DNA from 4 places in the Massilia sp. 01N417 genome. Region 1 is predicted to be linked to each of the others. Evidence: predicted binding sites of a transcription regulator. Region 1 holds the regulator's gene; each other region holds the start of a gene.
What was found. Region 1 encodes sigma-54, which starts transcription at its own class of promoters, with help from an activator protein. Its sites were predicted from a motif close to TGGCANGNAANCTGCTTT; they were not measured.
Positions count from the first base shown of each region.

Region 2: AC1DOQ_RS09420 (PEP-CTERM sorting domain-containing protein) is a predicted target of sigma-54. The motif match lies at 1,231-1,248, and genes of this name have one in related genera.
Region 3: AC1DOQ_RS26650 (TorF family putative porin) is a predicted target of sigma-54. The motif match lies at 4,205-4,222, and genes of this name have one in related genera.
Region 4: AC1DOQ_RS15365 (PEP-CTERM sorting domain-containing protein) is a predicted target of sigma-54. The motif match lies at 3,087-3,104, and genes of this name have one in related genera.

Region 1 is NZ_JBFTRS010000003.1:218,398-223,953, forward strand. Features, by position in the region: gene rapZ (RNase adapter RapZ) at 1-216, shown strand, start outside; gene AC1DOQ_RS04770 (GntP family permease) at 260-1,672, opposite strand; gene AC1DOQ_RS04775 (enoyl-CoA hydratase/isomerase family protein) at 1,817-2,902, opposite strand; gene hpf (ribosome hibernation-promoting factor, HPF/YfiA family) at 3,010-3,369, opposite strand; gene AC1DOQ_RS04785 (RNA polymerase factor sigma-54) at 3,472-4,962, opposite strand; gene lptB (LPS export ABC transporter ATP-binding protein) at 4,965-5,556, opposite strand, start outside.
Region 2 is NZ_JBFTRS010000006.1:243,662-249,217, forward strand. Features, by position in the region: gene AC1DOQ_RS09415 (ATP-binding cassette domain-containing protein) at 1-942, opposite strand, end outside; gene AC1DOQ_RS09420 (PEP-CTERM sorting domain-containing protein) at 1,368-2,192, shown strand; gene AC1DOQ_RS09425 (glycosyltransferase) at 2,385-3,635, shown strand; gene AC1DOQ_RS09430 (SDR family oxidoreductase) at 3,709-4,776, shown strand; gene AC1DOQ_RS09435 (excinuclease ABC subunit UvrA) at 4,936-5,556, shown strand, end outside.
Region 3 is NZ_JBFTRS010000044.1:3,860-9,415, forward strand. Features, by position in the region: gene AC1DOQ_RS26620 (putative ABC transporter permease subunit) at 1-527, opposite strand, end outside; gene AC1DOQ_RS26625 (ABC transporter ATP-binding protein) at 524-1,258, opposite strand; gene AC1DOQ_RS26630 (hypothetical protein) at 1,272-1,796, opposite strand; gene AC1DOQ_RS26635 (YifB family Mg chelatase-like AAA ATPase) at 1,869-3,386, opposite strand; gene AC1DOQ_RS26640 (hypothetical protein) at 3,490-3,771, shown strand; gene AC1DOQ_RS26645 (accessory factor UbiK family protein) at 3,768-4,037, opposite strand; gene AC1DOQ_RS26650 (TorF family putative porin) at 4,310-5,062, shown strand; gene AC1DOQ_RS26655 (P-II family nitrogen regulator) at 5,075-5,413, shown strand.
Region 4 is NZ_JBFTRS010000013.1:114,588-120,143, forward strand. Features, by position in the region: gene AC1DOQ_RS15355 (helix-turn-helix domain-containing protein) at 1-636, shown strand, start outside; gene AC1DOQ_RS15360 (sensor domain-containing protein) at 771-2,894, shown strand; gene AC1DOQ_RS15365 (PEP-CTERM sorting domain-containing protein) at 3,168-3,935, shown strand; gene AC1DOQ_RS15370 (winged helix-turn-helix transcriptional regulator) at 4,039-4,422, opposite strand; gene AC1DOQ_RS15375 (NAD(P)-dependent oxidoreductase) at 4,536-5,147, shown strand; gene AC1DOQ_RS15380 (aminotransferase class V-fold PLP-dependent enzyme) at 5,141-5,556, opposite strand, start outside.

The DNA.
Region 1 (5,556 bases):
CTCGACGCCCAGCCCCAGGCCGTCGAGATGCTGGCCGACATCCGCGCCTTCGTGGCCAAATGGCTGCCCTCGTTCAAGACCGACAACCGCAGCTACCTGACGGTGGCGGTCGGCTGCACGGGCGGGCAGCACCGTTCCGTCTACATGGCGGAACGGCTGGCGGCTTACTTCGGCGAGTCCGAACGGGTGGTTGTGCGGCATCGCGAGCAGCACTGATCGTTAGCCTGTCAACGTCATTCCCGCGCACGGGAATGACGGTTCAGACCAATCCCGTCGCGTAGAACACCCCAATCACAAAGAACACCGCCAGCGTCTTGATGACGGTAATCGCGAAAATCTCGCGATACGACTCGCGGTGCGTCAGCCCGGTCACCGCCAGCAGGGTGATCACGGCGCCGTTGTGCGGCAGCGTATCCATGCCGCCGCTGGCCATCGCCACCACGCGGTGCAGGACTTCCATCGGAATGTGGGCCGCTTCGGCGCCCTTGATGAACAGGTCGGACATCGCGGCCAGCGCGATGCTCATGCCGCCCGAGGCCGAGCCGGTGATGCCGGCCAGCGAGCTGACCGACACTGCCGCATTCACCAGCGGGTTCGGAATCCCCTTCAGGGCATCGCTGACGACGATGAAGCCCGGCAGCGCGGCGATCACGCCGCCGAAACCGTATTCGGAGGCGGTGTTCATCGCCGCCAGCAGGGCGCCGGCGACGGCTTCCCTGGAACCGCTGGCAAAGCGCTGGCTGACACGGCGGAAAGCGGTCGCGAGCACCAGCAGGATGCCGAGCAGCAGCGCGGCTTCGACCGACCAGATCGCCAGCACGCTCTTGACCGTGGCCGTCACCGGCGTGTGCACGCCCGGCAGCACTTCGGGCGGCACGGTGTAGGCGCCGGCGCCGTACCAGACCGGGATCATCTTGGTGAACGCGAAGTTGGCCACGCCCACCAGCACCAGCGGCAGCACCGCGATCAGCGGGTTCGGCAAGGCTTCCCGCGCCGCCTCCGCCTGGGCGGCCTCGGGCGCATCGGCGTGCACACCATAGCCCTCGCCTTTCGCCATCGCAGCGCGGCGGCGCCATTCCAGGTAGGCCAGGCCGACCACGATGATGAACACCGAGCCGATGGTGCCGAGCACGGGCGCGGCCCAGCCGGTGGTCTTGAAGAAGGTGGTCGGGATGATGTTCTGGATCTGCGGCGTGCCCGGCAGCGAATCCATGGTGAACGAGAAGGCGCCCAGCGCGATCGCGCCCGGCATCAGGCGCTTCGGAATATTGCTCTGGCGGTAGAGCTCAGCCGCAAACGGGTACACGGCGAACACCACCACGAACAGCGACACGCCGCCATAGGTCAGCAGCGCGCACACGGCGACGATCACGGCGTTCGCACGCGAGCGGCCGATGTAGCGGATCGCCGCCTGGACGATGGATTTCGAGAAGCCGGACATCTCGATGACCTTGCCGAACACGGCGCCCAGCATGAAGACCGGGAAGTAGAGCTTGACGAAGCCGACCATCTTTTCCATGAAGATGCCGGAAAAGACCGGCGCCACGGCGGACGGGTCGGTGAACAGGACCGCGCCGAGGGCGGCGATCGGTGCGAACAGGATGACGCTGTAGCCACGGTAGGCGGCCACCATCAGGAAGGCCAGTGCGGCCAGGACGATCAGAAACGACAAATTGGACTCCTCTATTGTTGTGCTTGGCTATGTCATTATTTCATTGCCTGATGAAATCATCGCATAAATTCGTGCTTATGTTGCAACGCATTATCGGCAGCGAAAAAAACCCGGCGGCTGCCGGGGCGGTGGAGCAGGCGCAGCTTACGCCAGGTGGCGCAGCGGATGCGCATGGGCCGGCCACACCGGCTCGAAGAAGCGCGCCACCATCGCCGGCGTGACGGCCTCCAGCGCGGGCGGGTTCCACTTCGGCGCATTGTCCTTGTCGATCACCAGCGCGCGCACGCCTTCGAGCACTTCGCCGTGTTCGAAGTTGCGGCGCACCAGCGAGCGCTCCATGCGCAGGCAGCCGGCCACGTCCATCGCGGCGCCGCGCACCAGCATCTCGCGCGTCACGCACATCATCAGCGGCGAGCGCTGGCGCATCGCGGCCAGGGCCTTCTGCGCGAACGGATCGGCGTCGCCCTCCAGCGAGGCCATCACGGCCGGCACCGAGTCCGCGCCGAAGTGCCGGTCGACCAATGCGCGGTTCGCTTCGAGTTCGCTGGCGCCGGCCTGCTGCGCGAACGGCGCGGCGAAGGCGCGGATCGCATCGGCCAGCTGCGCGCCCGGCGTCCGGTCGATCAGCGCGTGCAGGGCCGCCAGTTCGGCGCCCGGCACGAACACGTCGGCCAGGCCGACATACAGCGCATCGGCGGCGCCGATGGTCAGCCCCGTCAGCCCCAGATACATGCCGAGCGCGCCCGGCGCATGCGACAGGAAGTGGCTGCCGCCGACGTCCGGGAACAGGCCGATGTTCACCTCGGGCATGGCCATCTTCGTGCGTTCGGTCACGATGCGCAGGCCGGTCTCCGGCCCGCCCTGGGCGATGCCCATGCCGCCGCCCATGACCACGCCGTCCATCAGCGAGATGTAGGGCTTCGGATAGAAGTGGATCAGGTGGTTGAGTGCGTATTCTTCGGTAAAGAAGTCTTCCAGCAGTGCACTGCCTCCCGTGGGCGTGGCGTGCCCGGCCTGGTGGAAGAAGCGGATGTCGCCGCCTGCGCACAAGGCTTTCTCGCTGCTGCTCTTGATGACGACGGCGTCGACGGCCGCATCGTCGCGCCAGGCCAGCAGGGTCTCCGTCAGTGCACGCACCATTTCCAGCGACAGCGAATTCAGGGCCTTGGGACGGTCGAGGGTAATGATGCCGGTGCCGTTGGCAACGCGGGTCTGCACGTGTTCGCTCATCATGTTGTTTTATTTATTGAAATGGAAAACGGCATTGTAGCGCGGCCCGGAAAACGAAAAGGGCGCCAGATGCGCCCTTCGTTACTTGTGCTGCGCCAGCGGAATGGTCACGCTGTAGCGGCAGCTTCTCCTCCATCGTTGGGTATGCGCTTGAGCGGTGTACTACTGTGATCCTGCAGCATCTGCTTGTACTTCTGCACCTGCCGGTCGAGTCGGTCCATCAGCATGTCGATCGCGGCGTACAAGTCGTGCGCGGCACTGGCGACGTGAACGATCTTGCCGGCGACGCGCAAGTTGATCTCGGCCTTCTGGCGTTTTTCTTTCTCGGTGAGATTGTCAATGCAGAGGATGACGTGGGAGTCGATCACTTGATCGAAATGGCGGGTGATGCGTTCGAGCTTGTTCTGTACGTATTCACGGATTGCCGGGGTTACATCGAGATGATGTCCGCTGATAGTGAGATTCATACACACTCCTTTGATGATGCGCTGCCTGTCGTACGCGCATACCACGCACCAGGGCAGCGTTGTTGCAAGAAGCTTGCTGCAAGAGCTTGCTGAAAGAGCTTGCTACAGAGATTTACGGAGGCTGACGGGAGGGATCTTCAGCGCCTCGCGGTATTTCGCTACCGTGCGGCGTGCGATAACCATTCCCTGTTCCCCTAGCATCTCCGCGATCTTGCTGTCGGATAAAGGGTTCTTGGGGTCTTCTGCTCCTGTGAGTTGTACGATAAGAGCCCGGATCGCGGTCGAGGAGGCTTCTCCTCCTGCCTCGGTCGCGACGTGACTCCCGAAAAAGTACTTCAACTCGAACATGCCGTGCGGCGTCAGCATGTATTTCTGAGTTGTGACACGAGAAATTGTGCTCTCGTGTAGACCTAGTGTATCAGCTATCTCACGTAAAACAAGGGGCCGCATGGCAACGGCGCCATGGGAGAAAAAGTTCCGCTGGCGCTCCACGATTGCTTGAGCTACCCGAAGGATAGTATCGAAGCGCTGGCGCATGTTTTTGATGAGCCACTTTGCTTCCTGCAACTGCGCCGCCAGCTGGGATTCCGATTTCCCCTGCTTCATCAAGGTGGCGTACAGGCTGTTCACGCGCAGGCGCGGCATCACCTCGGGATTCAGCTGCACGCTCCAGCCATCCTTCGCGCGGCGCACGATCACGTCCGGCACCACGAAGTCGGAGACGTCGGAAGCAAAGGCCGCGCCCGGATGCGGATTGCAGTGGCGAATCACGGCCTGGGCTTCGCGCAGGTCTTCGTCGTCGCAGTCGAGGGCCTTCTTGAGCTTGTTGAATTCGCGCTGCGCGAACCAGGTCAGGTAGCGTTCGACGATGGTCAGTGCCATGCGCCGCGTGACCAGCGGCACGCCAGGCATGCGGCGGATCTGCAGCGCCAGGCATTCGGCGGCGCTGCGCGCGCCCACGCCGGGCGGGTCCATGCTCTGCACCAGCGCCAGCGCGGTGCGCAGTTCCTCGAATTCCACTTCGAGTTCGGCCGGCAGGCGCGCATGCAGCTCGTCCAGGGTTTCCTCGAGATAGCCGTTGTCGTCGAGGGTGTCGACGACGATCTCGACCAGCGCGCAATCGCGCGGCGACATGCAGGTCAGGCGCACCTGTTCCATCAGGTATTCGCGCAGCGAGACCGGGCTGGCTTCCAGCTGCGGGCGGCCGTCTTCTTCCTCGCCGCCGCTGCCGGAGCGGCCCGGCTCGCCCCAATCCATGTCGTGCTCGGCGCCGCCGGCATCGCCGTTGTCGCTGTCGCTGCCGCCGCCTTCGGCTTCGGCGCCGCCGTTGCCCTCCTCGCCCTGGCTGGACGAGGGCGGCGAGTCGGGCGTGGTGGACGTCGACGAACCGTTGTTGATCGCGCCGTCGGCCAGCAGGCGTACCGAACGGTCGAGCGGATCGTCGAGGCGTTCGAGCAGCGGGTTGTCGCTGAGGACCTGTTCAATCTCCTGGTGCAGCTCGAGAGTGGACAGCTGCAGCAGCCGGATCGACTGCTGGAGTTGCGGTGTCAGCGCAAGGTGCTGTGATGTCTTGAGTTGCAGCGTCTGTTTCATGACTACATCCGGAAATGTTCACCCAGGTAGACGCGGCGGACGGATTCGTTGGCGATGATATCGTCGGGACGGCCGGAAGCCAGTACCGCACCCTGGTTGATGATGTAGGCGCGGTCGCAGATGCCGAGCGTCTCGCGCACGTTGTGGTCGGTGATCAGGACGCCGATGCCGCGCTCCTTCAGGAAGCGCACGATGCGCTGGATCTCGATCACCGCGATCGGATCGACGCCGGCAAACGGTTCGTCCAGCAGCACGAAGCGCGGGTCGGTGGCGAGGGCGCGCGCGATTTCCACGCGGCGCCGTTCACCGCCCGACAGCGACAGCGCCGGGTTCTCGCGCAGCTTCTCGATCTGCAGCTCGGCCAGCAGCTCGTTGAGGCGTTCCTCGATGCGGTTCTTGCTCAGCGGCTTGCCGTTCTCGCGCTGCAGTTCGAGCACGGCGCGGATGTTCTCCTCCACCGTCAGCTTGCGGAACACCGAGGCTTCCTGCGGCAGGTAGGACAGGCCCAGCATGGCGCGCCGGTGGATCGGCAGGCTCGTGATGTCGGTGCCGTTGATGACGATGGCGCCGGCGTCGGCCGGCACCAGGCCCACG
Region 2 (5,556 bases), on a different contig from region 1:
GTGCACGTCCTGCTGCAGGTCCTGGCGCCGCTGCGCATGGCGTTCGGCGCGCGCGCCGTCGGTCTGCTGGGCGCGCTGGGGCAGGGCGTTGAGGACGATCCTGGGCTGGCCGCCGGCCGCCTTTGCGCGCGCGCCGCGGGCATTCCTGCGCGCGGCGCGTTCGGCATCGAGCCGCATCGCCGCTTCCGCGGTTTTTCGTTCGACCCGTGCCCGCTCCAGGCGCACGCCGGCCGCCGCCAGTTCGGCGCCGCGTTGCTCCTCGACCAACGACCAGCCGCCGCCATAGCGCCGCAGTCCACAGGCATGCACTTCCAGCGTGCGCTCGGCGTGCTCCAGCAGTTCGCGGTCGTGGCTGACCAGCAGCAGCCCGCGGCCCGCCGCGCGCCAGGCCCGCATCTGCTCGACCAGGAAGCGCCGCCGTTCGCGGTCCAGGTGGTTGCTGGGTTCGTCCAGCACCAGCAGGCCGGCCTCGCTGCAGAAGGCGCCGATCAGGGACAGCAGGGTGCGCTGGCCGCCGGACAGCGATTGCGGCGTCATGGCCTCGTCCAGTCCGGCCTGGTCCAGCATCGCCCGCCAGCGCGCTTCGAGGTCCCACCGTTCGCCGATCAGGTCGAAGTCCTCATCGCGCGCCTCGCCGGCCGCCAGCCGCCGCAGCGCAGCCAGCGGTGCATCGAGTCCGGCCAGCTGGGCCAGGCTGGCGGCGAAGCTGGGGCCGGTCTGCTGTTCAACGTAATGAACCGGCACGGCGCGTTCGATACGGCCGCGTGCCGGCGCCGCAAGCCCGGCGACGACGCGGCCGAACGAGGACTTGCCGCTGCCGTTGGGGCCGATCAGGGCGACGGTTTCTGCTTTGAAGCTGTCGTGGATGTCCTGGAACAGGATGCGCCCGTCGGGGAGGGCAATGTCGACCCCGTGCAGGGCCAGGTGGTAGGGATGGGCCATGAGTACTCCTTGTAATGCGTCGAAGCCGCGCCAGGTTCCTGCGAACATGGCGATGAGGTTTCTGTGCTGTCGCGGCGGGCGCGAGAGCAGGCATTACAGGCGCATCGGTGGAATCCCCCTTGTATATGGAACAGCCATTCTAGCAGCATCCCTGCAGCCATGCTCGGGCTGGGTAATGGCAGCATTGTTGCGGCAAGGAAAATATAGTTACCATTTTGATGTCGGGAAAACTTACAGAACAATTTCTCCTAAAACATAATTTCTTGATTTTAATAAGTATTTTCATTATGGCATGACAATTGCTCAATACTTGGTACCGGTTGGAAAGTAAATTCGTTTGAACCGGCTTTGCGATCCGAAAACCCATGCGTTGTTGGTAACGGCAGTGTCCAAATAAAAATACCTATTTTTTGAAAGAAAATAATATGAAAATCCAGAACACCATCAAAGCAGCATGCGCTGCACTCCTGTTTGGCTTGGCTTCCCACGCAGGTGCGGAAGTCATCTCGGTGGATGCCAGCGGCGTGTCGGGATATCTGAAAAACAAAACATACAAAGGCAGCTTCGATGCCGGCGAACTCCTCCTGTCCAAGCAGTTCACCGTGAACACCATCGGCTTTTCGTTTGTCTTCGATGACGATGCCACCGACCCGTTCAAGAGCGTGACCGGCATCGCGTCGAGCACTTCTTCAGGTGCAATCTACGATAGCAAGACGAACACCTTCACCACCACCATCACCAAGACCACGCCAGTCACGAAGACTGGCGAAAGAGAGTCGGTATTGCTGTCCTTCGGCGACGTGAGCTTCAACGGAGCAACCGCCGTCGGCACGCCAGACACGGTCACGGTACCAACAAGCAGCAAGACGAAAAGGGGCACCATCTATGCCAGGAACGGTGTTCCATGCGATGTATGGGAAATCATCTTCGGTCTGTGCAAGCCCGTGACCTCCTACACCGTCACCAACGAGCAGACGGCAACCACCACGACCGACTATACTGGCGGCTTCGAGATCGCCGATTCGCTGCAGTCCTATGACGCCCTGCTGGCCGCACTGATGAGCAACAAATCGCTGGACTTCAGCCTCAAGGTCCATGGCGACCTCAAACTGGTCAGCGCGACTCTGAACATCGACTATACCGACACCACCCCGCCGCCGTCCAACGACGTGCCGGAACCGGCATCGCTGGCCCTGTTCGGCATGGCCCTGGCGGGCATCGCCGGCGTCCGCCGCGCGCGCCGCGGCTGATCGACGCCTGGTGCAGGCCGCTCCCGGCCTGCATCGGCAAGCTTGCTCCAACCCTGCACGGCGCCTGCCCTGCAGGGTTTTTTTTGCCCCTTACGTGCTCTGGCCGCTTTTCGCGTACAGTGTCGGCAAGACAGCGCAATACGAGGGGCAGGAGGAAGTATCGATACGCCGGCAGCAGGCAGGACGCATTTCGTGGTGATCACCATCGGCTCGGCCGGCGACCTGTTCCCTTTCATGGCGATGGCCCTGGTCCTGCGGGATGCGGGCCATCGGATCAGCTTCCTCGCGCCGCAACAGCACGAACCCTATGTGCGCGGCACCGGGCTGCACTTCGTCGGCCTGCCCGCCGACCCGGCCGTGCTGCTCGATCCCGACCTCTGGCATCCGACGCGCGGCTTTGGCGTGGTCTGGCGCGCCACGCGGCCGGCAATGGCCAGGATCGTGCCCTTCGTCGACGCCTTGCCGCATGACGAAGCGGTCGTGCTGCTGGCGCATCCGCTGGCGCTGCCGGAGGCCGACCTGTGCCGGGCCGCGCGTCCCGGCCTGAAAGTGGCGGCGGCCTATCTGGCGCCGCAGAACCTGCCTACCGTCCACGATCCGCTGATGTTCGGCCCCTGGCGCGTGCCGCACTGGGTGCCGCCCGGCCTGCGGCGCTGGCTGTTGCGGCGCCTGGCGGCGCGCTTCATCGATCCGGTGGCGCTGGGCGAGGTGAACGCGGCGCGCCGGGCGCGCGGCATGCCGGAGGTGGCAAGCATGCTCGAGCACCTGTTCGCGGTGCCGGACCTGTCGCTGACCCTGTTTCCGGAGTGGTTCGCGCCGACCCAGCCGGACTGGCCCAAGCCTTTGTACCGCGCCGACTTTCCCCTGTTCGACCCGCATCCGGACGCCGCACTGCCGCCCGCGCTCGAACGCTTCCTGGACGACGGGCAGGGCGCCGCGCCCGTCGTCTTCACCCACGGCACCGGCAACACGCAGTCGCGCGCCTACTTCGAGCATGCGCGCGCGGCGGTGGAGCTGCTCGGCCTGCGCGCCATCTTCCTGACCCCGCACCGCGAGCAGCTGCCCGCCGAGCTGCCGCCCTCCATCCTGTGGCAGGACTACGTGCCCCTGCGCCGCCTGCTGCCGCGGGCGATGGTACTGGTCCACCACGGCGGCATCGGCACCACGGCCGAAGCCCTGCGCGCCGGTACGCCCCAGCTGGTGGTGCCGCTGGCGCATGACCAGTTCGACAACGCGGCGCGCGTGGCGGCGCTGGGCGTGGCCTTCCGCGCGAGGGCGCCGCGGCTCAACGGCGTGCGCCTGGCGCGGGCGCTGCAGCTGCTGCTGGGGGATCGCGAGCTGGTCCCGCACTGCCGCAAGATCAGCCGCCGCTTCGCGCTCGGACAGGGCCTGCAGGGCTTGCGCCTGCGCCTGGAAGCACTGGCCGGCCAGGCCGGTCGATGAGCCAGGGCAACGGCGCGCCAGCGAGCAGCGAAGCACGCAAGAATGACGACTCGATCAACATGGAAGGGATTTTATGCAACGAACCGCACTGGTCGTCGGCGCCAGCGGCATCGGCGGCCGCTACACGGCACGCGAACTGCTGGCACATGGCTGGACCGTGTACGGACTGGCGCGCCGCCCGCCGCGCGACCTGCCGGGCCTGATTCCGGTGGTTGCCGACCTGCTCGACGAGGTCGGCCTGCAGGCGGCGCTGGCGGACGTCGCCCCGACCCACGTCTTCATCACGACCTGGATGCGCCAGGACAGCGAGGCCGAGAACATCCGCGTCAACGCCCTCATGGTGCGCAACCTGCTCGACGCGCTGTCGCCGAAGAAGTCGCTGCGCCACGTGGCCCTGGTGACCGGCCTGAAGCACTATCTCGGCCCCTTCGAAGCCTATGCGAGTTCCGGCACCTTGCCGGACACCCCGCTGCGCGAGTCGCAGCCGCGGCTGCCCATCGAGAATTTCTACTACGCCCAGGAGGATGAGGTCTACGCGGCGGCGGCGCGCGACCGTTTCACCTGGACCGTCCACCGCCCGCACACCGTCATCGGCATGGCGGTCGGCAACGCCATGAACATGGGCACCACCCTGGCCGTGTATGCCTCGATCTGCAAGGAGACCGGCCGCCCGTTCCAGTTTCCCGGTTCGGAGGCGCAGTGGAACGGCCTGTCCGACGTCACCGATGCCCGCATGCTGGCCAGGCAGCTGCGCTGGGCCGCCGACTGCGACGCCGCGCGCGACGAAGCCTTCAACATCACCAACGGCGACTACTTCCGCTGGAGCTGGCTGTGGCGCCGGCTGGCGGCCTGGTTCGGTGTGCAGGCGGCCGGCTTCAGCGGCACCGTGCAGCCGCTGGAAGAGATCATGGCGAACGACGCGGAACTGTGGGCCGACATGGCGCGCCGCCACGGCTTGCAGGAAGCCGATCTGAAGCGCCTGGCCTCGCCCTGGCACACCGACCTCGACCTCGGCCGCCCGCTCGAGGTGATGACCGACATGGCCAACAGCCGCCGGCTGGGCTTTTCCAGCTGGCAATCGACCGAGGATTCCTTCTTCGACCTGTTCACGGCCTTGCGGGCGGAGCGCCTGATTCCCTGATGCCTGGATGCCACGAGGACATCTTCGACCCGCCGACACGTCCTGCTGGCCCTTGCCTCGCTGCAGGCGGCCAAGGCCGCGCTGGGTGCGGCAACGCACCGCTGCAAAGCCCGGGGTGCGCTGTAATAGCGCCATCCCGACACGATCACCGGAGGGCCGATGCGCCGCAAGCAGAACCAAGCCGAAACCCGCGATACCTTGGATAGTCACATCGACCACGGCCTCGTGCGCGTACGCGGTGCGCGCGAGCACAACCTCAAGAACGTCAACGTGGACCTGCCGCGCGATGCGCTGGTCGTGTTCACCGGCGTGTCCGGTTCCGGCAAATCCTCGCTGGCCTTCGGCACCCTGTACGCGGAGGCGCAGCGGCGCTACCTGGAATCGGTGTCGCCCTATGCGCGCCGGCTGTTCCACCAGATGCCGGTGCCGGAAGTCGACGAGATCGACGGCCTGCCGCCGGCCGTGGCCCTGCAGCAGCAGCGCGGCACGCCCACCGCGCGCTCCTCGGTGGGCAGCGTCAGCACCTTGTCGAATTCCCTGCGCATGCTGTATTCGCGCGCCGGCGACTATCCGCCCGGCCAGCCGCTGCTGTATGCCGAATCCTTCTCGCCCAACACCGCCGAAGGCGCCTGCCCGCAGTGCTCGGGCCTGGGGCGCGTCTATGAAGCCACCGAGCAGTCGATGGTGCCCGACGATACGCTCACCATCCGCGAGCGGGCGGTGGCCGCCTGGCCGCCGGCCTGGCATGGCCAGAATTTGCGCGACATCCTCGTCACCATG
Region 3 (5,556 bases), on a different contig from region 1:
ACCAGCGCCAGGGTGAGCAGCATGCCGAGGCAGGCCATCAAGGTCGAGGTGGTGGCAATCGCCACATACACGCCGATCCAGCGGAACTCGCCGAGCACCACGCCGACGTGGACGAGTGGCCCGAGCAGGAACAGATAGAGGGCGGCGCAAGCCAGCACCACGCCCAGCAGGCGCACCGTGAAGATGCTGCGCGAGGGCAGGGGCGAAGACAGCAGCAGGTCGAGGTCGCCGCGCTCGAACAGCGCCAGCACGCTCGCCTTGAGTGAACTCGAGAGCATGAAGGTGCCGATCGCCACCAGCGCCAGGGTCGCCAGGATGGCCATGCGCGGATCCGCGACGCCGTCCGGCCCGAGCTTGTGCAGGAGCGCAAAGGCGCCCACGTGCAGCAGCGTCCAGGCCAGCACCCACACGGCGATGCTGACCCAGCTCATGCGCCGCTTGCCGCCCCCGTTCACGGCCGCGCCATACCAGGCCATGCGCAGCTCGTGGCGCAGCAGCCAGCGGCTCGAGCCGGGCGGCGCGCTCACGCCTGCTCCGTCAGCTGCAGGAACACGTCTTCCAGGCTGCCACCCAGGGTCCGCTCGCGCAGCTCGGCCAGCGTGCCTTCGGCGATCAAGCGGCCCTGGCGGATGATGCCGATGCGCTGCGCCAGGCGTTCGGCCACCTCGAGGATGTGGGTGGTCAGGATCACGGTGCCGCCCTGGTTGACGTGGGAGACCAGCAAGTCCTTCACCTGGCGCGCGGCGGCGGCGTCCAGGCCGGTCAGCGGCTCGTCCAGGATCAGCAGCTGGGGTTCGTGGATCAGGGCCCCGGCCAGCGCCAGCTTCTGCTTCATCCCGCGCGAGAACCCTTCGGTCAGCTCGTGCGCGTGCTTGCTCAGGTCCAGCCAGTCGAGCAAGCGGCGTGCGCGCGGCTCGGCATCCTCGGGCGTGATGCCCCACAGGCCGGCGACGAATTCGAGGTATTCGGTGGGCTTCAGCTTCCCGTACAGCATCGGGTCGTCCGGCAGGTAGGCCATCTTCTGCTTGGCGGCGGCCGGGTTGGCCGCGAGGTCGATGCCGAGTACTTCGATCTGGCCGGCGTCCGGCGCCAGCAGGCCGGTCACCATGCGCAGGGTGGTGGTCTTGCCGGCGCCGTTGGGGCCGAGCAGGGCATAGAGTTCGCCGCGGCGGACGCTCAGGTCGATGCCGTCGACGGCCGGGCGGCCGAAAGCCTTGCGCAGGGAGCGCAGCTGCAGTGCTGGGGTATCGCTGTTCATGGTAAGGGACGGTTCAACGGAGGGTGAAGGAGCTGAGGAACTGCTCGACCTGCTCAGACGGCATGGCGTTCGTCTTGCCGAGCACGATGACCTGGTAGAAGCGCTTGCCGCGCGCCTCGAAATGGCCGACCAGGCGCACCGGCTGGCCGTTGCTGCTGCCGGTGACGTCGATGTCGCTGACCGATCTGCCGCCGGACTCCGCATGCGCGGCGGCCTGTTCCTTGACGGCGCCGATATTGCGCGTCAGGGCCTGCACCATCGCCGGCACCGCGGCGCGCGCGTGTTCCTCGTCCGGCGCCTCGGCCGAGCCGACCGCGAAGGTCGCGCCGTCGACTTCGGCGGCCGTCATTGTCATGCTGACCTGCATGCCGTCGAGGTCGACGGTGCGGGTGGCACTGGCCGGCTTGGCCGGGAACATGACCCGGTAGGGTGCATCCTGGCTGGCGTAGTCGCGCCAGTTGTACTTGGGGCTGCAGGCGCCGAGCAGGACGCTGGCCAGCAGGACGGAAATAACCGGCAAGGGAAGACGGATTTTCATGGGGCGATGGTATCAGCGCCCCGCGTCGTCGGCCAGTAAAATGTTGCAATTATTTAATCTCGTCAGCGCCGCTCAGGCGTCCAGCAAGCCCCTGCGGTACTGGATCGCCTCGGCCACGTGTTCGGACTGCACCCGGGGTGCCACCGCCAGGTCGGCAATCGTCCTCGCCACCTTCAAGACCCGGTGATAGGCCCGCGCCGACCAGTGCAGGTGGCGCATCGCATTACGCAGCAACTGTTCCGCAGCCTCGTCGAGTTCGCAATGGCGGTCGATTTCCCGGGTCGACAGGCGCTGGTTGGCCTTGCCCTGGCGCGCCACTTGCACAGCGTGGGCGCGCGCCACGCGTGCGGCAATATGGCTGCTTGCCTCGCCGTCGGCCTGGGCCGCCATCGATTCCGGCGCCATTGCCGATACCGGCACCTGCAGGTCGATGCGGTCGAGCAGTGGACCGGAGATCTTGTCCTGGTAGCGCAGCACCGCGTCATGGCTGCAGCGGCACTTGCCGGACGGGTGGCCGAGCCAGCCGCAGGGGCAGGGATTCATGGCCGCGATTAATTGAAAGCTGGCGGGGAAGTCGGCCTGGCGGGCCGCGCGGGAAATCGTGATGTGGCCGGATTCCAGCGGTTCGCGCAGCACTTCCAGCACGTGGCGGCTGAACTCCGGAAGCTCGTCCAGGAAGAGTACGCCATGATGGGCCAGCGAGATCTCGCCCGGCCGCGGCATCCCGCCACCGCCCACCAGGGCCATGCCCGAGCTGGTGTGGTGAGGACTGCGGAAGGGCCGGCGCCGCCAGCGCTCGATCGAGAAGCGCCCGGCCAGCGACTGGAGCGCCGCCGACTCCAGCGCTTCCTCGTCGCTCAAGGCCGGTAGCAGGCCGGGAAAGCGCGAAGCCAGCATGCTTTTTCCGGCACCGGGCGGCCCCACCATCAACACCGAATGCAGGCCGGCCGCCGCGACCTCGAGGGCGCGCTTGACGTGCTGCTGGCCTTTCACGTCCGCGAAGTCGGGATAGCGCGGCGGCGCCAGGGCTTGCGGCGGCCGGTGGCGGGCCAGGCGGGCATCGTCAGCTTGCGCTGCGAAGTGCGCGCACACCTCGAGCAAGGTATGCGCCGGGTAGATGGCGGCATCGCTGACCAGCGCCGCCTCGTCGGCGTTCGCATGCGGCAGGACGAAGGCGCGCCTGGCGCCGTCCGGACTGCGATGCATGGCGAAGGTCATCGCCAGCGCGCCGCGGATCGGGCGCAATTCGCCGGACAGCGAGAGCTCGCCGGCGAACTCGTAGCGGTCCAGCCCCTCGCTGGGAATCTGTTCCGAGGCGGCCAGGATGCCCAGCGCGATCGGCAGGTCGAAGCGCCCCGATTCCTTCGGCAGATCGGCCGGCGCCAGGTTGATGGTGATACGGCGGTTCGGCAGCTCGAAGCCGGAATTCTGCAGCGCGGCGCGGACCCGGTCCTTCGATTCGCGCACCTCGGCATCCGGCAGGCCGACGATGGCCAGGCTTGGTAGACCGTTGGCCAGGTGCACTTCGACGCTGACGGACGGCGCGTCCATGCCGGCCAGGGCGCGGCTGCGCAGTACTGCGAGACTCATGGTGTGGAGGGAAAAATGAAGACCTGCAGATGGTGAGCGCTGGCCGCCCTGCCATTGTTGAGAGCGGCCAAATGTGTATAGTGCCGGCATGCCGAAACTATTGTTGACCTTCGCCATCCTGGCGCTGCTGTTCTGCCTGCTGTGCGGGCCGGTGCTCTATGTGGCGCTCCGGTTCAGGCGGCGGGGGGATGTGGCGGCATTGCGGCCGCTGCGCTTCGTCTGGCTCGCGCAGCTGGCGCTGGCCGCCATCCTGGTCTTCGTGGCCGACGATGCCCGGCTGGGCAATCCGGTCGGCGTCATGCTGGGCATCGTCATCGGCGTGAGCCTGGGCGGTGCCGCCCTGTTCGGGTTATGGCGGCTCACTCGCCGCCTCGTGCTGCGTTAAACCTTCTGATCCGAATCCACCGCCGTCACCGACGCCAGCTTCGCTTCCAGTTCCGCCACGCGCAATTCCAGGGCGTCGAGCTTGGCGCGGGTCTTGGCCAGCACCTGGGCCTGGATGTCGAATTCTTCGCGCGTCACCAGGTCCAGCTTCGAAAAGCCCTGGGTCATCATGGCCTTGACGTTGCGTTCGATGTCCTTGGCCGGCGAATTCTCGATCGCCTGGTTGATCTTGCCCTGCAGATCGTTAAAGAAGTTATTCATATCCATTTCTGTCCTTGGTGAAGCCGGGTGGTGCGCACTCATTTTGTGCGCGCCTCGCTGATTTAGTGCGTGCACCCGCGTGGCGCACGCCCTTGCGGCGTCATTTGTGTTTTGGCATATCAAAAATGGGGGCAGAGGCCTGTGAATACAAGGTCTGCCGGTCCATTCAGGGGTGGCACGCATCCTGCTAAAGCAAACATACAACATAGAAAAACAGGAAAGCGAAGTACGGATTGTAAACCCATCAGGTCCAAAGTTCATTTACCAGGGAGTATCGTATGAAGCGTCGAAGCAGCAAGTGGCAGCACATCGCGATGGTCGCGGCGGGTTTGTGGAGCCTGAGCACCGGTCTGGCCGGGGCGCAGGAGCAGGAACAGAAGCCCGAGCACGAGGTCAGCTTCAACGCGGCGGTGACGAGCGATTACCGTTACCGCGGCCTGTCCCAGAGCCGCCTGGATCCGGCGGTGCAGGGCGGCGCCGACTATGTCCATAACCCGACCGGCCTCTACGTCGGCACCTGGCTCTCGTCCATCAAATGGACCAAGGACGCGGGCGGCAGCGGCAACGTCGAGTGGGATATCTACGGCGGCAAGCGCGGCAATCTCAGCGCCGACATCACCTACGACGTCGGTGGCCTCTACTACTTCTATCCGGACAACGGCCTGCATCCGAACGCCAACACCTTTGAGCTCTATGGCCAGCTGGGCTATGGACCGGCCTACGTCAAGTACTCGCATTCGCTGACCAACCTGTTCGGCACCGCCGACAGCAAGGGCAGCGGCTACCTCGACATCGGCGCGAACGTCGACGTCGGCGGCGGCTTCGTGCTGAACCTGCACGCGGGCCGCCAGGAAGTCCGCCACAACAGCGCTGCTTCCTACACCGACTACAAGATCGGCGTGACCAAGGACCTCGGGGTCTGCTCGGTGGCGCTGGCTTACGTCAAGGCCAATACCAGCGCCTACCTGAGCCCGTCGCGGGAAAACCTCGGGAAGTCCGCGGCCCTGCTGTCTGTTTCAAAAACTTTCTGAAGAGGCAATCGCATGAAAATGATCACCGCCATCATCAAACCCTTCAAGCTCGACGAGGTCCGCGAGGCCCTTTCCGAGCTCAATGTCCAGGGTATTACGGTGACCGAAGTGAAAGGCTTCGGCCGCCAGAAGGGCCATACCGAACTCTACCGCGGCGCCGAGTACGTGGTCGACTTCCTGCCGAAGACCAAGATCGAGGCGGCGGTCGACGACGCCATCGTCGACCAGGTGATCGACACCATCCAAAGCGCGGCACGCACCGGCAAGATCGGTGACGGCAAAATTTTCGTCTCCGATCTGGAGCAGGTAATCCGTATCCGTACCGGCGAGACCGGCAACGATGCGCTGTAAGGGGAATCCGATGATCCGCACACTCACCAAACTGATCGCAGGCTTCACGGTCGCGATGGCGCTCGGCGCCGCACTGCCGGTCCTGGCCCAGGATGCCGCCGCACCGGCCGCGTCGGCGCCGGCCGCCACCGCAGCCGCCGATG
Region 4 (5,556 bases), on a different contig from region 1:
GACGATAGCGGGCCGGCGATCTTCCTGGTCTTCATGATTTCGAGGCCCTGGCTGAACGAACGCCGCAGGGCGACCGGACGTCCGTTTGTCTTCCCTTCGCCGCGGATTCCGATCGACGCCACCCTGCGCCAGGCATGCTGGCAGGTTCTCGACCTGATTTTTTCAAGTAATGAAACACCCGAGACCCTCGACGGGCTGGTCGAGCAGCTGATCATTGCCGCCATCGATGCCGTCAGCAAGGCGCGGGCGGCCGATGCCAAGGTGCTGCTCCCGCCCCTGCTCGACCATCGGCTGCGGACCGCGATCGGGCTCATGCGCACGCACGTCAGCGAGAAATTCGCAGTCGACGAAATCGCCTCGCGGGCCGGCCTCTCGCGCGCCCATCTCTTTACGCTATTCCGCGACCAGCTCAACACCACGCCGCAAGTCTTCTGGAGTGCAATCCGCGTGGAGGAGGCGATGCGCCGCCTCGTGCGCGAACGTGTCTCCCTGACCTCGGTCGCACTCGATCTCGGATTCTCGGCGCCGAGCAATTTTTCGCGCTTCTTCAAGGAGCACACCGGTGTCTCGCCCTCGACATTTCGCAAAGCCGCCACCGGTTCGGTGCCGTCGACGGTGACTGGGCTCGCAGCATAGACGGCAGCGACGGATCCGTGTCGATCTTGCGCGTTGATACGGTCTAATTTACTTATCGCAAAGTCCTGCACATCCATCGACAGGCCCGTGCTACCATCGGCTGTAACTTCCGGTTTCGCAGAGCAGGTCACATCATGGCTACCGACAACGCCCAGGCAATCCAGCCCCAGCTCGACGATCTGCTCGAACACATTCCCGCGGGCGTCGTCGTCCACGGCGTCGACGGCCGCATCCTGAACGCCAACCGGCTCGCCTGCGAACTGATCGGCATGAGCGTCGAGCAATTGAAGAACAAGGTCAGCGGGAAGGCCCGGCCCCTGCTGCGCGCCGACGGCACGCCCTTGCCGCCCGACGAGCTTCCTGCCAACGTCGTGCTGCGCACCGGCAGCAAGGTCTCGGAAGTCATCCTCGGTATTGCCGACCCGCAGCCGGAATCGGTGCGCTGGCTGATCTGTAACGCGTATCCGGAATTCGATTCCAAGGGCGAACTTTGCCGTGTCATCGTCTGCTTCACGGACTGTACCGCGATGAAGCGGGCGGAGCAGGGACTGCAGAAGTCCGAAGAACGGCTGCGGCTGATACTGGAAGGCTCGACCGATGCGCCGTGGGACTACGATCTCGTCAAGAACGAGGTCTATTACTCGGAGCGCTGGTGGGAAATGCTCGGCTATCGTCCCGGCGAACTGGGGACCGACAGCAGCCTCTGGCTGGACCTTGCCCACCCCGACGACAGGGCGCGTGTCGCCGGCTACTGGGACGAACTGCTCGGCAGCCAGCGCGGCACCTACAGTGTCGAATGGCGCCTGCGTCATCGCGACGGCCACTACGTGCCGGTGCTGTCGCGCGGCCTGGTCACGCGCGATGCGGCCGGCAAGGCCCTGCGTGTTTCGGGGACGAATACCGACCTGACCGAGCGCAAACGGGCGGAGCGCCGCATCTACGAACTGGCGTATTACGACCATCTCACCGGCCTGCCGAACCGCCGCCTGCTCGGCGAGGAACTGGACAAGGCGCTGGCGCGCAGCGAACGCACGGGGCGCCTCGGTGCGGTGGTCTTTCTCGACCTGGACAATTTCAAGCTGCTCAACGATACGATGGGCCACGACTTCGGCGACATGTTGCTGCGCCAGGTGGCCGAGCGCCTGCGCCATACCTTGCGCCACTGCGACCAGCTGGCCAGGCTGGGCGGCGACGAGTTCGTGCTGGTGCTGGAAGACCTGGGCGACGACCCGCGCGAGTCGGTGATCGAGGCCCAGCACGTCCTGGAAAAGCTGCTGTTCACGCTCGGCCAGCCTTATTACCTGGATGGGCGCCTGTTCGTCAGCACACCCAGCATCGGCGTCACCTTATTCGACGGCGCCGCAACCGGGATCGAGACCCTGCTCAAGCAGGCCGACCTCGCCATGTACCGGGCCAAGGCGGAAGGACGCAATACCGCGCGCTTCTTCGATCCGCGCATGCAGGCCTCGGCCGAATACCAGGCAAGGCTGGAGCGGGCCCTGCGGGAAGGCTTGCTGGACCACCAGTTCGTGCTGTTCTGCCAGCCCCAGTTCGACAGGGAGGGCCAGCTGGTCGGCGCCGAAGTCCTGCTGCGCTGGCGCCGCGCCGACGGCTCGCTGCTCGGCCCTACCGAGTTCATCGGCCTGGCCGAGTCCTCGGGCATGATCGTGCCGCTCGGCCAGCATGTACTGGAGGAAAGCTGCCGTGCGCTGGCACGCTGGCGCGGCGACCGCGCACTCGGCCAACTCGAGCTGGCGGTCAACGTCAGCGCGCATCAGCTGCGCAGCGCCGATTTCGTATCCAACATGGTTGACATCCTCGAGGAAACCGGCGCGCCGCCCGGCAAGCTGTGCCTGGAACTGACCGAAAGCGTGCTCGCCGAAAATGTCGCGGACACGATAGAGCGCATGCGCGCACTGCGCAGCTACGGCCTGCATTTCTCGCTGGACGATTTCGGTACCGGCTATTCCTCGCTTGCCTACCTGAAACGCTTTCCGCTGACCGCGCTGAAGATCGACCGCTCCTTCGTGCACGACGTCCACATCAATCCGGATGCAGTGCCGATCGTCAAGGCCATCATTGCGCTGGCGCGCACGCTCAAGCTCGACATCGTTGCCGAGGGCGTCGAACACGAAGCGCAGCGCAACTTCCTGGTCGATGGCGGCTGCGGCACGCTGCAGGGCTACCTGCTCGGCCGGCCGATGCCGATCGGCGAGTTCGAACGGATGTACGGCAGCGGCGGCGTCGGCAACGCTTGAGGCACCGGGTCCAGGGCTCCAGTCTCAGCAGCCCGGCCCCTGCATGGTTCAGGGAATGGCGCCTTTTGGGCGCCATTTTTTATGATCGAGCTAAAGCTGGCGGCGTGGAAACTTTCGGTATATTTTATATATTTCCTTAAGGTTACAATTAATGTTCAGTTAAGCCATTGATTCTAAAGAATTAATTTGAGCTGGAATGCATTTTGCTGTAACTAACATTTGTATTACTTGGGCTTTCTAGACGTAAACAAAGTAACTTCTGGGGAGAAAATGATGAAATCTAAAGTTCTGAAAATCGCAATGGCAACGGCAGTTTTGACAGGCGCGGCACCGTCATTCGCAAGCCTGGTTTATGTCAATGGCGTGCAGAATTCAGGTACTGGTCTAGGAGCGGTTAACACAGTGGTGACGGTCCAGGACAATAACAAAGGGGGAAAGGATAACGGCATCGAGTCTGGTTGCGTGACCTATACCGGAGGCAATCCGGCCACTCCGGCGGAAACTTGCCCGACGGCAGCAGATCTGATAATGCCGACTGCCCCCGAAGGTGGCGATAACCATTCCGGGAACGCAGGTAACAGTACCTATTACCTCGATAGCATCACCGGTCTTACCAGCGCAGGCCAACTAGGCTTCGTAGTGAACGTCAGCGAAGGCGGACCGGGCAACACGGCAACGCTGACCAATCTCTTTCTCAGCCTGTACAACACGACGGACGGTACGACGCGATACTATAACTACGAGGGAGGGCCCCTGGTGCTCGGCGATTCCGGCGGTACCGGTCAGGCCGGCTTGAACCGCTTCATTCTGGACAAGGCCCAGGCTGCGGATGCGGCAGGCTTCTGCAAGACCCTGCACGAATGCATTGTTGGCGGCGGTATCCAGTTCGCGTACGGCACGACCGAAGCGACCCCGGAAACCGTGTCCGTCGGCGCCTTCAGGCGCCCCAACGAGGTGCCGGAACCGGGTTCGCTGGCCCTGCTGGGCGTAGGCGCGATGGCCTTCGGCGCAATGCGCCGCCGCTTCAACGCAAAGAAGTAAACCAGGCGGATCGGCGCTCGGGCGTTCGCTTCGGCAAGACTTGAAGCGGCGCCTGGGCTTTTTTTCGTCCATCCATCCCGGCCGGGCACCCGGCGATCATCACTCACCCAGGCAGGCGGTACTGGCGCCTGGCGTCGCGAATCGTTTCGTGATGCCGGTTGGCCCATTCCACCAGGCCGCGCATCGGCACCATGAAGGAACGCGCGAGCGGCGTGAGTTCGTATTCGACCCGCGGCGGCACTTCCGGATACACGGTCCGCAGCACGAAGCCGTCTTCCTCGAGGCGCTTGAGCGTGGTCGACAGCATCTGCTTCGACACGTCGCCGATCGCACGCATCAGTTCATTGAAGCGCAGGGTGCCGCCATCGAGGGAATGCAGGACCAGCAGCGTCCACTGGTCGCCGATGCGGTCGAGGATGTCGCGGATCGGGCAGCCGTCCGCGCTGTCGGCGTCCAGGCAGGGATGGGAAATCGGTGTGTCGCGCATGGGAATCGGTCCGGCATGGTCAGGCCGCACTGACCAGATCACGCCGCGGTGACTTCTTGTAAAGGACGACAGCCTAGCATAGGATGGCGCGTGGTCTACACGGAGAATTTTGTATGGCACGTATTGCCCTCATCGGCGCCACCGGCAACGTCGGTTCCCGCCTGCTCGACGAACTCGTTTCACGCGGCCACCAGGTCACCGCCATCGGCCGCGATCCCGCCAAGGTCGCGGCGCGCCCTGGTGTCAGCGCCGCGCGTGCGGACATCAATGACGAAGCCGGCCTCGCCGCCGTACTGCGCGGACACGATGCCGTGATCAGCGCGGTGCGCTTCCTGGACAGCGACCCCGACGTCCTGCTGGCGGCGGTACGCAGCGCCGGCGTGCCGCGCTACCTCGTGGTGGGTGGTGCCGCGAGCCTGCTGGTGGCACCCGGCAAGCGCCTGCTCGACCAGCCGGATTTCCCGGAAGCCTACAAGGCCGAGGCGACGCGCGGCGCCGCTTTCCTCGACGCCCTGCGGCAGGTCCAGGACCTGGACTGGACCTTTCTGTCGCCGTCGGCGATGTTCGTGCCCGGCGAACGCACGGGCCGCTTCCGGCTCGGCAAGGACGAACTGCTGACGGGCGAAAAAGGCAGCTCGATCTCCTACGAGGACTTCGCCATCGCGATGGTCGACGAACTCGAGAAGCCGGCCCATTCGCGCCAGCGCTTCACCGTCGGTTACTGAAGGCGCAGCGCCAGCCGGAGTTGCAGCAGCAGATAGTCGACGTCGGCGGCGCCGGTGTAGCGGCCCAGGGTGATGCGCATCGCGCCGCGGGCCAGCGCCTCGCTCAGGCCGAGCGCGCGCAAGACGTGGGAGGGGGCGGCGCTGGCCGAGTTGCAGGCGGAACCGGCCGACACCGCGATCCCCGGCAGCTTGTCCGTCAGGGCATCGGCCCCGGCGCCGCTGAAACTGATGTTCAGGTTGTGCGGAATACGCTGTTCCATGTCGCCGTTGAAGCGGACGCCGGGCAGGGCGGCGAGCCCGCTGCGCAGGCGCTCCCGCAGCGCGCCGATGCGCGCGGATTCGTTCGCCATGTCCAGGCGCGCCAGCTCGAAGGCCTCGCCCATCCCCACGATCTGGTGGCTGGGCAGGG